2 regions of the Azospirillum sp. UENF 111221 genome follow, and region 2 is predicted to be linked to the other one. Evidence: riboswitches for the same ligand, from Rfam matches in the RefSeq annotation. Region 2 holds a riboswitch; the other holds the start of a gene.
The links. Region 2 has a riboswitch for manganese ahead of ACWPN3_RS06460 (manganese efflux pump MntP). Riboswitches for the same ligand answer to the same signal wherever they lie in the genome.
Positions count from the first base shown of each region.

Region 1: it holds a riboswitch for manganese, as region 2 does, so the genes downstream of both, ACWPN3_RS03130 (manganese efflux pump MntP) here and ACWPN3_RS06460 (manganese efflux pump MntP) in region 2, are expected to answer to the same signal.

Region 1 is NZ_JBSNCH010000001.1:706,536-710,944, forward strand. Features, by position in the region: gene ACWPN3_RS03120 (alpha-hydroxy acid oxidase) at 1-1,099, shown strand, start outside; gene ACWPN3_RS03125 (hypothetical protein) at 1,181-1,948, opposite strand; gene ACWPN3_RS03130 (manganese efflux pump MntP) at 2,064-2,633, opposite strand; yybP-ykoY riboswitch at 2,636-2,822, opposite strand; gene ACWPN3_RS03135 (glycosyltransferase) at 2,989-4,409, opposite strand, start outside.
Region 2 is NZ_JBSNCH010000002.1:404,937-409,345, reverse strand. Features, by position in the region: gene ACWPN3_RS06470 (urate hydroxylase PuuD) at 1-398, shown strand, start outside; gene ACWPN3_RS06465 (guanine deaminase) at 981-1,781, shown strand; yybP-ykoY riboswitch at 1,808-1,932, shown strand; gene ACWPN3_RS06460 (manganese efflux pump MntP) at 2,015-2,593, shown strand; gene ACWPN3_RS06455 (CoA transferase) at 2,655-4,058, opposite strand; gene ACWPN3_RS06450 (citrate/2-methylcitrate synthase) at 4,168-4,409, shown strand, end outside.

The sequences.
Region 1 (4,409 bases), on a different contig from region 2:
GCGGATGTTCTACGATTACGCGGATTCCGGCTCCTACACGGAATCGACCTACCGCGCCAACGAGTCCGACTTCGGCCGGATCAAGCTGCGCCAGCGCGTGGCGGTGGACATGACCAACCGGACGCTGGCCAGCACGATGGTCGGCCAGCCGGTGGCGATGCCGGTGGCGCTGGCCCCGACCGGCCTGACCGGCATGCAGCATGCCGACGGCGAGATCCTGGCCGCCCGCGCCGCGGCCAAGGCCGGCGTGCCCTTCACCCTGTCGACGATGAGCATCTGTTCCATCGAGGATGTGGCGGAGAACACCGACAAGCCCTTCTGGTTTCAGCTCTACGTCATGCGCGACCGCGCCTTCATCGACAAGCTGATCGACCGCGCCAAGGCGGCGGGCTGCTCGGCGCTGGTGCTGACGCTCGACCTCCAGATCCTCGGCCAGCGCCACAAGGACATCAGGAATGGGCTGTCCACCCCGCCGAAGCTGACCGTCGGCAACATCCTGGACATGGCGACCAAGCCGCGCTGGTCGATCAACATGCTGCGGACCCACCGCCGCACCTTCCGCAACATCGTCGGCCATGCCACCGGGGTCAGCAACCTGTCGTCGCTGTCCTCCTGGACGGCGGAGCAGTTCGACCCGACGCTGAACTGGGACGACGTGCGCCGCATCAAGGACCGCTGGGGCGGCAAGCTGATCCTGAAGGGCATCCTCGATCCCGAGGACGCGGTGATGGCGGCCGACACCGGCGCCGACGCGCTGATCGTGTCGAACCATGGCGGCCGGCAGCTCGACGGCGCGATTTCCTCCATCTCGGCATTGCCGGCCATCGTCGAGGCGGTGGGCGACCGCATCGAAGTGCTGATGGACGGCGGAATCCGCTCCGGCCAGGACGTGGTCAAGGCATTGGCGCTGGGCGCCAAGGGCACCTTCATCGGCCGCGCCTTCCTCTATGGGCTGGGGGCCGGCGGCGAGGCCGGCGTGTCCCAGTGCCTGGAGATCATCCGTAAGGAAATGGACGTGACCATGGCGATGTGCGGCCTGCGCGATATCCGGCACGTGACTTCCAACATCCTGGCGGGGAAGCCGAATTTCGGGGGCTGACCGGGGGATGTTGTCTCCGTCCTGGCCGGCGGGGGGATGGAACGGCGTGGAACAGTTTTCGGGTGATGTTCCATCGCCCACCTACCGGCGCCGGACACCGACGTCAGGCGAAGGCGACCGCCTGTAAGCCCTCTCCCCCCTGGGGAGAGGGTTGGGTGAGGGGGGCAGCGCGGACGGAACGGCCGCGCCAGGGGATTGCCAAGGGGCAGAATGCCCCTTGGCGGCGCGCGGATCGCGCGCCGGCCCCCTCACCCTCCCCACGCCTGCGGCGCGGGTCCCCTCCCTCTCCCCGGGGGAGAGAGGGCAATCGGCAGCGTCCTCGCGCAGATAGCCGGGGATGTCGTCGTCGAGTTCGGGGACGGTGACGGCGGGCGGGTCGTCCGGGCGGGGCGCCCGCAGCGTTTCCTCCTCCGCCCCCATCTCCCGGCTGTCCCGCGCGGGGTTGCGGGCGGCCCCGAGACCGGGGATGAGGCCGAGCCGTTCGGCCAGCCAGCGGACGGTGGCGGGATCGCCCGAGGTGACCAGCCGCTCGATCTGCTCGGCCACCAGCACCCGCAGCGAGGACAGGCGCAGTTCGGCCTCGCGGTTCAGCGCCTGCCGCTCCCACCACACCCTGTGACGGAAATCCTTGGATCCGTAATAGGCCCGCCACAAAGTGGTGCGGCTGCACCCCATGGCGCGCGAAACCTGGAGGAAGCTGTTGCCGCGGGCCAGCATCCCGGCGGCCATGATCCATTGCTCCTCTTGGAACTGCGAACCGGGAACCAGGGAGCCTTCCGACGGGGTCGGCGGCTCCTCGGCCCAGCGGGGAAAATTTTCGGTGGTGAAGCTGCGGGGATCGAGGGGCATGGCGTGGCTCCGCGTTTGGCAAAAGGACGCGGCAAGCCTATAAGAAATTTTCCCGTTTTATAGGATTATTTTCATTTCGCGCATGCCCCTTCTCGTCGTTCCCCACCGCCGCCGGTCAGGCGAACAGCTCAAGATGCTCGACCAGGATCGACGTTCCGAGCGCGATCAGCGCCAACCCGCCGAGCACCTCCACGATCTTGCCCATGCGATGGCCGACGGCCCGGCCGATCAGCATGCCGATGGTGGTCATCGCGAAGGTGGCGAAGCCGATGGACAGGGCGATGGTGACGATGTCGGACCCGAGAAAAGCCAGGGAGACGCCGACCGCCGCCGCATCGATGCTGGTGCCGACCGCGGTGGCGACCAGCGTCCAGGGGCTCGCGCGGCGGGCCTGCCGCTCCGGATCGTCGGTCTCGGGCTGGAAGCCTTCCCAGACCATCTTGCCGCCGACCAGCGACAGCAGCACGAAGGCGATCCAGTGATCGACGGCGGCGACGTAACTGGCCGCCGCCAGACCCAGCGCCCAGCCGACCAGCGGCGTGATGGCCTCGACCACACCGAACACCAGACCGCCCTTGATGGCGACGGCGACGCTGGGGCGCTGCGATGCGCCACGGCCGATGGAGGCGGCGAAGGCGTCGGCAGACATGCTGAGCGACAGCACGACGATAGACAGAGGAGTCACGGGAGCGGTTCCTGCCGGACACATGAGACAGCATGTCCGAAATCCGGCCGGCGCGGAGTCTCGGGCACACTGGTCTCGCTAGGCAGACGAATGTCCGCTGAACGTGCCATGCGCCGCATCGGGCGCAAGAATGTTGACACGTTCCCGGCGAGGCCGCCGGAAGCTACTCCCCAACGGCGGCGACCATAGAGCGGCAGTCACCGCGCGTCAACCGCCAAGTCGAACAGTCATTTGCACTTCAAAGACGATCACGGCCCTGGCCAGAAGGCGGATGAACGCTCTCCGTTACTGTCGGATTACAAATATTTCATTCTATAGCCTTGGCTATGACCCTGTGGGGCAGTCCCGCCGGCGGTCACGGGCAAGGCCGGTGCAGCGACACGGCCTCGTCCAGGTAGCGCGACAGGGCAGCCGCGGCTTCCGCCGGATCGGCGCGCCCCGCCCCCTGGTCGCGGGCGTCGGCAGAGGCAGCGGCGAAGGCGGCGGGATCCTCGGCCAGCAGGGCTAGCCGCTCCACGGCGGCGGCATAATCGGGCACGACGAACCGGGCGCCGATGACGGCCGACACGTCGCCGACCGGCAGCGAAACCGGGACAACGCCGGCCGCCAGCGCCTCGGCGGCGCTCGCCCGGCCGCCGGTGCGCTGCGGGTTCACATAGGCGTCCGCCGCCTGCATCAAATCCGCCATGCCGGTGACATAGCCCAGGTGGACCAGGCGTTCCGCATGCCGCGACCCTTGCAGGCGCAAGGGCAGCGCCGCCGCCTCGCCGGCAAACGCCACCGCCACCCGCGGCGCACGGTCGATGAGGGACTCCAGCATCGCCAGGAAGGCGCCGTCGGCCTCCTCGTCCAGCCGGTTGCCGATCACCAGACACAGGAAGGCATCGTCCGGCAGGCCGTAGCCGGCCCTGGCCGCCGCTTTGGAGGGTGCCTTGGCGGGAACCGTCCTGTCCGGTTCCGGTGCGCCGATCAGTGAATGCAGAAAGCGGAAGGGCCGCCATGAGGCCGCAAGCGGACCGCTTTCCGGCCGGCTCCCCCCGCCGAAATCCAGCACGATGCCGGCCAGCGACGGCGTGGCCCCGCTGGTGGTGGGGATGCAGAGGGTGGGCCGCGCCGCCGCCAGCAGGTCGGCGACGATGACCGATCCGCCCAGCGACACCACCACGTCCGGGTCGTGCCAGTCGACCGCGCGCAGGAACCAGTCGATCTTGTCCCGGCTCAGCCCGCGGCCGGTCGAGGACAGCATCCGGAAGGAGCGGCCGTCCGCCTCGATCACCTGCTTGCCGTCGAAGGCCGGCTCCACCGAGGATGCGAAGGACGGCACGAACAGGCTGTGGATGTCGGCCGGCATGATGTTGGTGTTGAGAATCACCACCTCCCGGCCGCAGCGCTCCTCCAGAACCGCGGCATAGGACAGCAGGTCGCGCGACGGCTGGTGGCGCAGCGACAGAAACTGGTTCGTCACCAGCACGACCCGCCCGGTGGCCGGGCTGCCCGCCGGGCGGGGCCGCGGCGCGAGGCCGAGCCGGTCGCGGATCGCGCCGATCAGGCGGGTGTAGTGGGGAAACAGCCGATCCTCGAAGAAGCCGGGCCGGCTCGCCCCGTTCATGCGCATCAGGAAAAGCTGGCGGCCCATGCAGCAATAGATGTGAAGCAGGCGGTCGAGATCCGGGTGCTCGAACTCTGGGCGCTCGAACTCGGCTTCGATCAGGTCGAGCAACTCGTCGTAGCGGCGCAGGTCGCCGGTGATCGCGGCCAGCGCGGACAGGCGCAGGA
Region 2 (4,409 bases):
CGATCCGCCATTTCTTCAACAGCCGCCATGCCGGCAAGCCGACGCCCTGGTGGACCTGGGGGGTGGCCGCCGCCGGCATGCTGGGCTGCATCTGGCTCAGCACCCTGGGGCCGGCGACCGCCGATACGGCGGCTGCGGCGCCGGTGAAGGTCGGCTTCAATCAGGTGGAGGAGATCGTCGCCACCCGCTGCAGCATGTGTCATGCCGCCCAGCCGGTGTGGGAGGGCATCGCCACCCCGCCGCGCGGCGTCGTGCTGGAGGGCGACGGCATCCGCCGCCATGCCGAGCAGATCCGCCTGCAAGCCGGCTACAGCAGCGCCATGCCCCCCGCCAACATCACCGGAATCACCCCGCAGGAGCGGGCGGTGTTGGCGGCGTGGTCCGGGGACATTAAGTAACCCTCCCTCACAGCACTCCATCGAACCGGACCCCCATGCCCGACCAGTTTATCGCCGCCCCCGTTTCCGCCGCCGTCCGCGGGCGCCTGCTCAGCTTCAACCGCGCACCCGCCGGACCGGGGGACCTCGATTGCCTGACCTATCGTGAGGACGGGCTGCTGCTGGTCGGGGCGGACGGGCGGATTCTGGAGGCCGGTGACTGGGCCGACCTGCGTGGCCGGGTTCCGGACGGGGTGGCGGTCGACGACCACAGCGGCAAGTTGGTGCTGCCGGGCTTCATCGACACCCACATCCATTTCCCGCAGACCCAGGTCATCGCCTCCTACGGCGCCCAGCTGCTCGACTGGCTGGAAAAATACACCTTCATCGAGGAGCAGCGCTTCGCCGACCCGGTCCATGCCGCCGCCAACGCCGCCTTCTTCATGGACGAGCTGCTGCGCAACGGCACGACCACGGCTGTGGTCTACGGCTCGGTCCACCCGCAGTCGGTCGACGCCCTATTCGCCGAGGCCGAGGCGCGCGGCGCCGGGCTGATCGCCGGCAAGGTGATGATGGACCGCCATGCGCCCGCCGCCCTGACCGATACGGCCGAGAGCAGCTATCGCGACGGCAAGGATTCTGATCGGCCGCTGGCACGGGACCGGGCGGCAGCGCTACGCCGTGACTCCGCGCTTCGCCATCACCTCGACCGAGGCGCAGCTGGAGGCCGCCGGCGCGCTGCTGCGCGAGCATCCCGGCGTCCACATGCAGACCCATTTGTCGGAGAACACCGACGAGATCGCCGAGGTGGGGCGGCTGTTCCCAGGTGCCCGCGACTACACCGACGTCTATGACCGCTTCGGGCTGCTGGGGCCGACCTCGCTGTTCGGCCACTGCATCCATCTGTCGGAAGCGGAGATGGCCCGGCTGTCGGAGAGCGGCTCGGTCGCCGTTTTCTGCCCGACCAGCAACCTGTTCATCGGCAGCGGCCTGTTCGACCTCGACGCCCTGTCGAAGCCGGAGCGGCCGGTGCGCACCGCCATCGCCACCGATGTCGGCGGCGGCACCAGCTATTCCATGCTGCGCACCGCGGCGGAGGCCTACAAGGTGCTGCAACTGCGGCGGCAGAACCTGCCGGCGCTCGCCGCCTTGCACTGGATGACCCGCGGCAATGCCGAAGCCTTGGGCATGGCCGGCGAGATCGGCAGCCTGGAGCCCGGCCGCTGGGCCGACCTCGTCGTGCTCGATCCCGCCGCGACGCCGGCTATGCGACATCGCATGAAGGCGGTGGACTGCGATCTGGAGGAGGAGCTGTTCATCCAAGTGACGCTGGGCGACGACCGTTCGGTGGCCGCCACCTATCTACGCGGCCGCAATTCGCACCTGCGGCAAACCGGCGCTTGACCCAAGCCCCTAGTCCCTGTAGGACTTCCGCCGTCATTGGGGAGTAGCCACCCGCCGGCAGCGATCCGGTGGGGTTCGCGTCAACAGACTTGGATGGTTTCGGCCTCCGGCCGTTACCGCCATGGCGCGCACGGCGACCAAAGGGTCGACCCGGCGAGACCAGTGGATCGGACATCTCCGCGGCCAGCCGGAGTCCGTCCGATTCCACTGTGTTGTCTGGCCCGGGAATAGCCATGATCGCCACGTCCCTCGCGCTCGCCTTCAGCCTTTCGATGGACAGCTTCGCCGCCGCTCTCGGCCGCGGGGCCTGTTCGCGCCGTGCCGGTTTGCCGGAAGCGGTGCGGGTGGGAGCCGCCTTCGGCGTCTGCCAGTTCGCCATGCCGCTGGTCGGCTGGGGCATCGGCATCGCTTTCGCCAGCCTGGTGGAGTCGGTTGATCACTGGATCGCCTTCGGCCTGCTGCTGGCGGTCGGCGGTGCGATGCTGCGCAACGCCATCATGGACGGCGAGGATGAGGGCGAGGAGGATTGCGGCCCGGTGCGCAGCGTGCGCGCCGAATGGCTGGCCCTGCTGACCACCGCCGTCGCCACCAGCATCGACGCCGCCGCCGTGGGGGCGGGCTTGGCGCTGGTCGATGTCGACATGGTGACGACCTCGGCGCTGATCGGCGTGGTGACCTTCGCCGTCGCCTTCGGCGGCGTGCTGATCGGCAAGGCCGCCGGCAACCATCTGGGGCGCTGGGCGGAAATGGCCGGCGGCGTGGTGCTGATCGGGCTGGGCGCGAAGATCCTGCTCGAGCACACGATGGGGTAAGCGCTGCACCGAACGGCGGGAGAGGCACCGAAAATGCCGAAACTCCCGCCGCCTTGCCGGCCTACCAGCGCGCCTCGTCCGTGCCGAGCGGTCCGGCCGGCCGTTCCCAGCGGACCGGCGATCCTTCGACCGTCACGGCGGGCTTCAGGCGCAGGGCCGGTCCCCAGGCCGTATTTTCCGGATCGTTCGTGAAATCCTCCATGCCGAGGGGCGGCATGGTCGGGCCGCCGTCAGAGGACGGCAGTTCGGTGAGCAGCGTCCCGACCCTGGCCAGGGATGTGCGCCAGCTCGATCCCCGCCCGTCCGCGAGCCGGCGGGTCAGGCCGCGCACCGCAGCGGTGGCGAGAAGATAGCCGGCGGCATGGTCGAGCGCCTGGACCGGCAAGGGCCTGGGCCGGTTGCCGCCCTCGCGGCGCATCCCTTCGGCGGCGATCCCGCCGCTCATCTGCACCAGACTGTCGAAGCCCCGGCGGCTCCTCCAGGGGCCGGTCCAGCCATAGGCATCCAGCGACACATCGATCAGGCCGGGGCGGATGCGCTGCCGGGTTTGAAGGTCGAGCCCCAGCCGGTCGAGGGCATCGGCACGATAGCCGTGCACCAGCAGGTCGGCCTGGCACAGCAATTCCGCGAACCGTGCCCGCTGGCCGGGGTCGCGCAGGTCGAAGCGGGCGCGGCGCTTGCCGAGCGTCATCTCGGGCAGAAGGGCAGGTTCGTCCCACCAAGGCGGGTCGATCCGCAGCACCTCGGCGCCGAAACCGGCAAGGAACCGCGTGGCGGCCGGTCCGGCGAGGACGCGGGTCAGGTCCAGAACCTTCACGCCTGCCAGGGGACGCTCCGGCCGGGCAGGGGGCCGGGCAGGAGTATGGACGGCGTCGGCCGGCTCCTGTGCCTCGACCCACAGCAGCGGTTCCCGGGCGACCGCCTGTCCTTGCGGATGGCTTCGCCAGGATGTGAGATCGCGCATCGTCGCGGCGCACCCGCCTTCGCCGACGACTGCGCTTTCCAACCCGTCGGCGTCCCAGCGGCGGACGGCGGCGGCCACCGCATCGCGGTCGGGCGGTGCGCCGAGACAGCGAAGGGCTGCATCGCGGTGGTGCACGGCGTTGGTGTGAAGGCGGATCCAGCCATCCCTGGCCTCGTAGTCGCCGGCGATCGGGTCCCAGGCGGGTGGCAGGCTCCAGCCCAACGGCTTTACGGAGGTGCCGAACCACAGGGAGGCCAGACGCTGGTCGACCGTCACGGACGGGTTGTGGCCGAAGGCTGCTTCCTTGAATTCGGCGACGGCCAGACCGGCCGCGGCCGTTGCGGCGGTGGCCAGCGCACTGACCGCGAAGACGGAGGGAAGAGTCCCTTCGCCACGAAGCACGACCGAGCCAACCAGCCGGTCGTCGCCGCCGGCGGCCCGCCAGATTTCGGCAAGGGCCGTGCGTTGCGGGGAACCGGAGTCCCCGTTCATCAGCGCCATGATTTTCTCCATCGGAAGAGCGGGTTCCAGGCCGCTCCGGCTTCACTCCATCGCGGGCCAGCTATATCGTCAATCTTGATTGTTTCGATCAATGTGACGGGTGGGCACCATGACGGGCGCGCTGACGGTCTATCTGTCCGCCGAAGAGGCGGCGAAACGGTTGGGAGTGTCCCGCCAGACCCTCTACGCCTATGTCAGCCGCGGCCTGTTGCAGGCCCATCCCGCGGCGGACCCGCGGCAAAGCCGTTATCTGGCCGATGAGGTCGAACGGCTGGGGGTGGAGCGCAAACGCGGCCGGCGGCCGAAGGAGGTCGCCAAATCAACACTGGATTGGGGAGCGCCGGTCCTGGA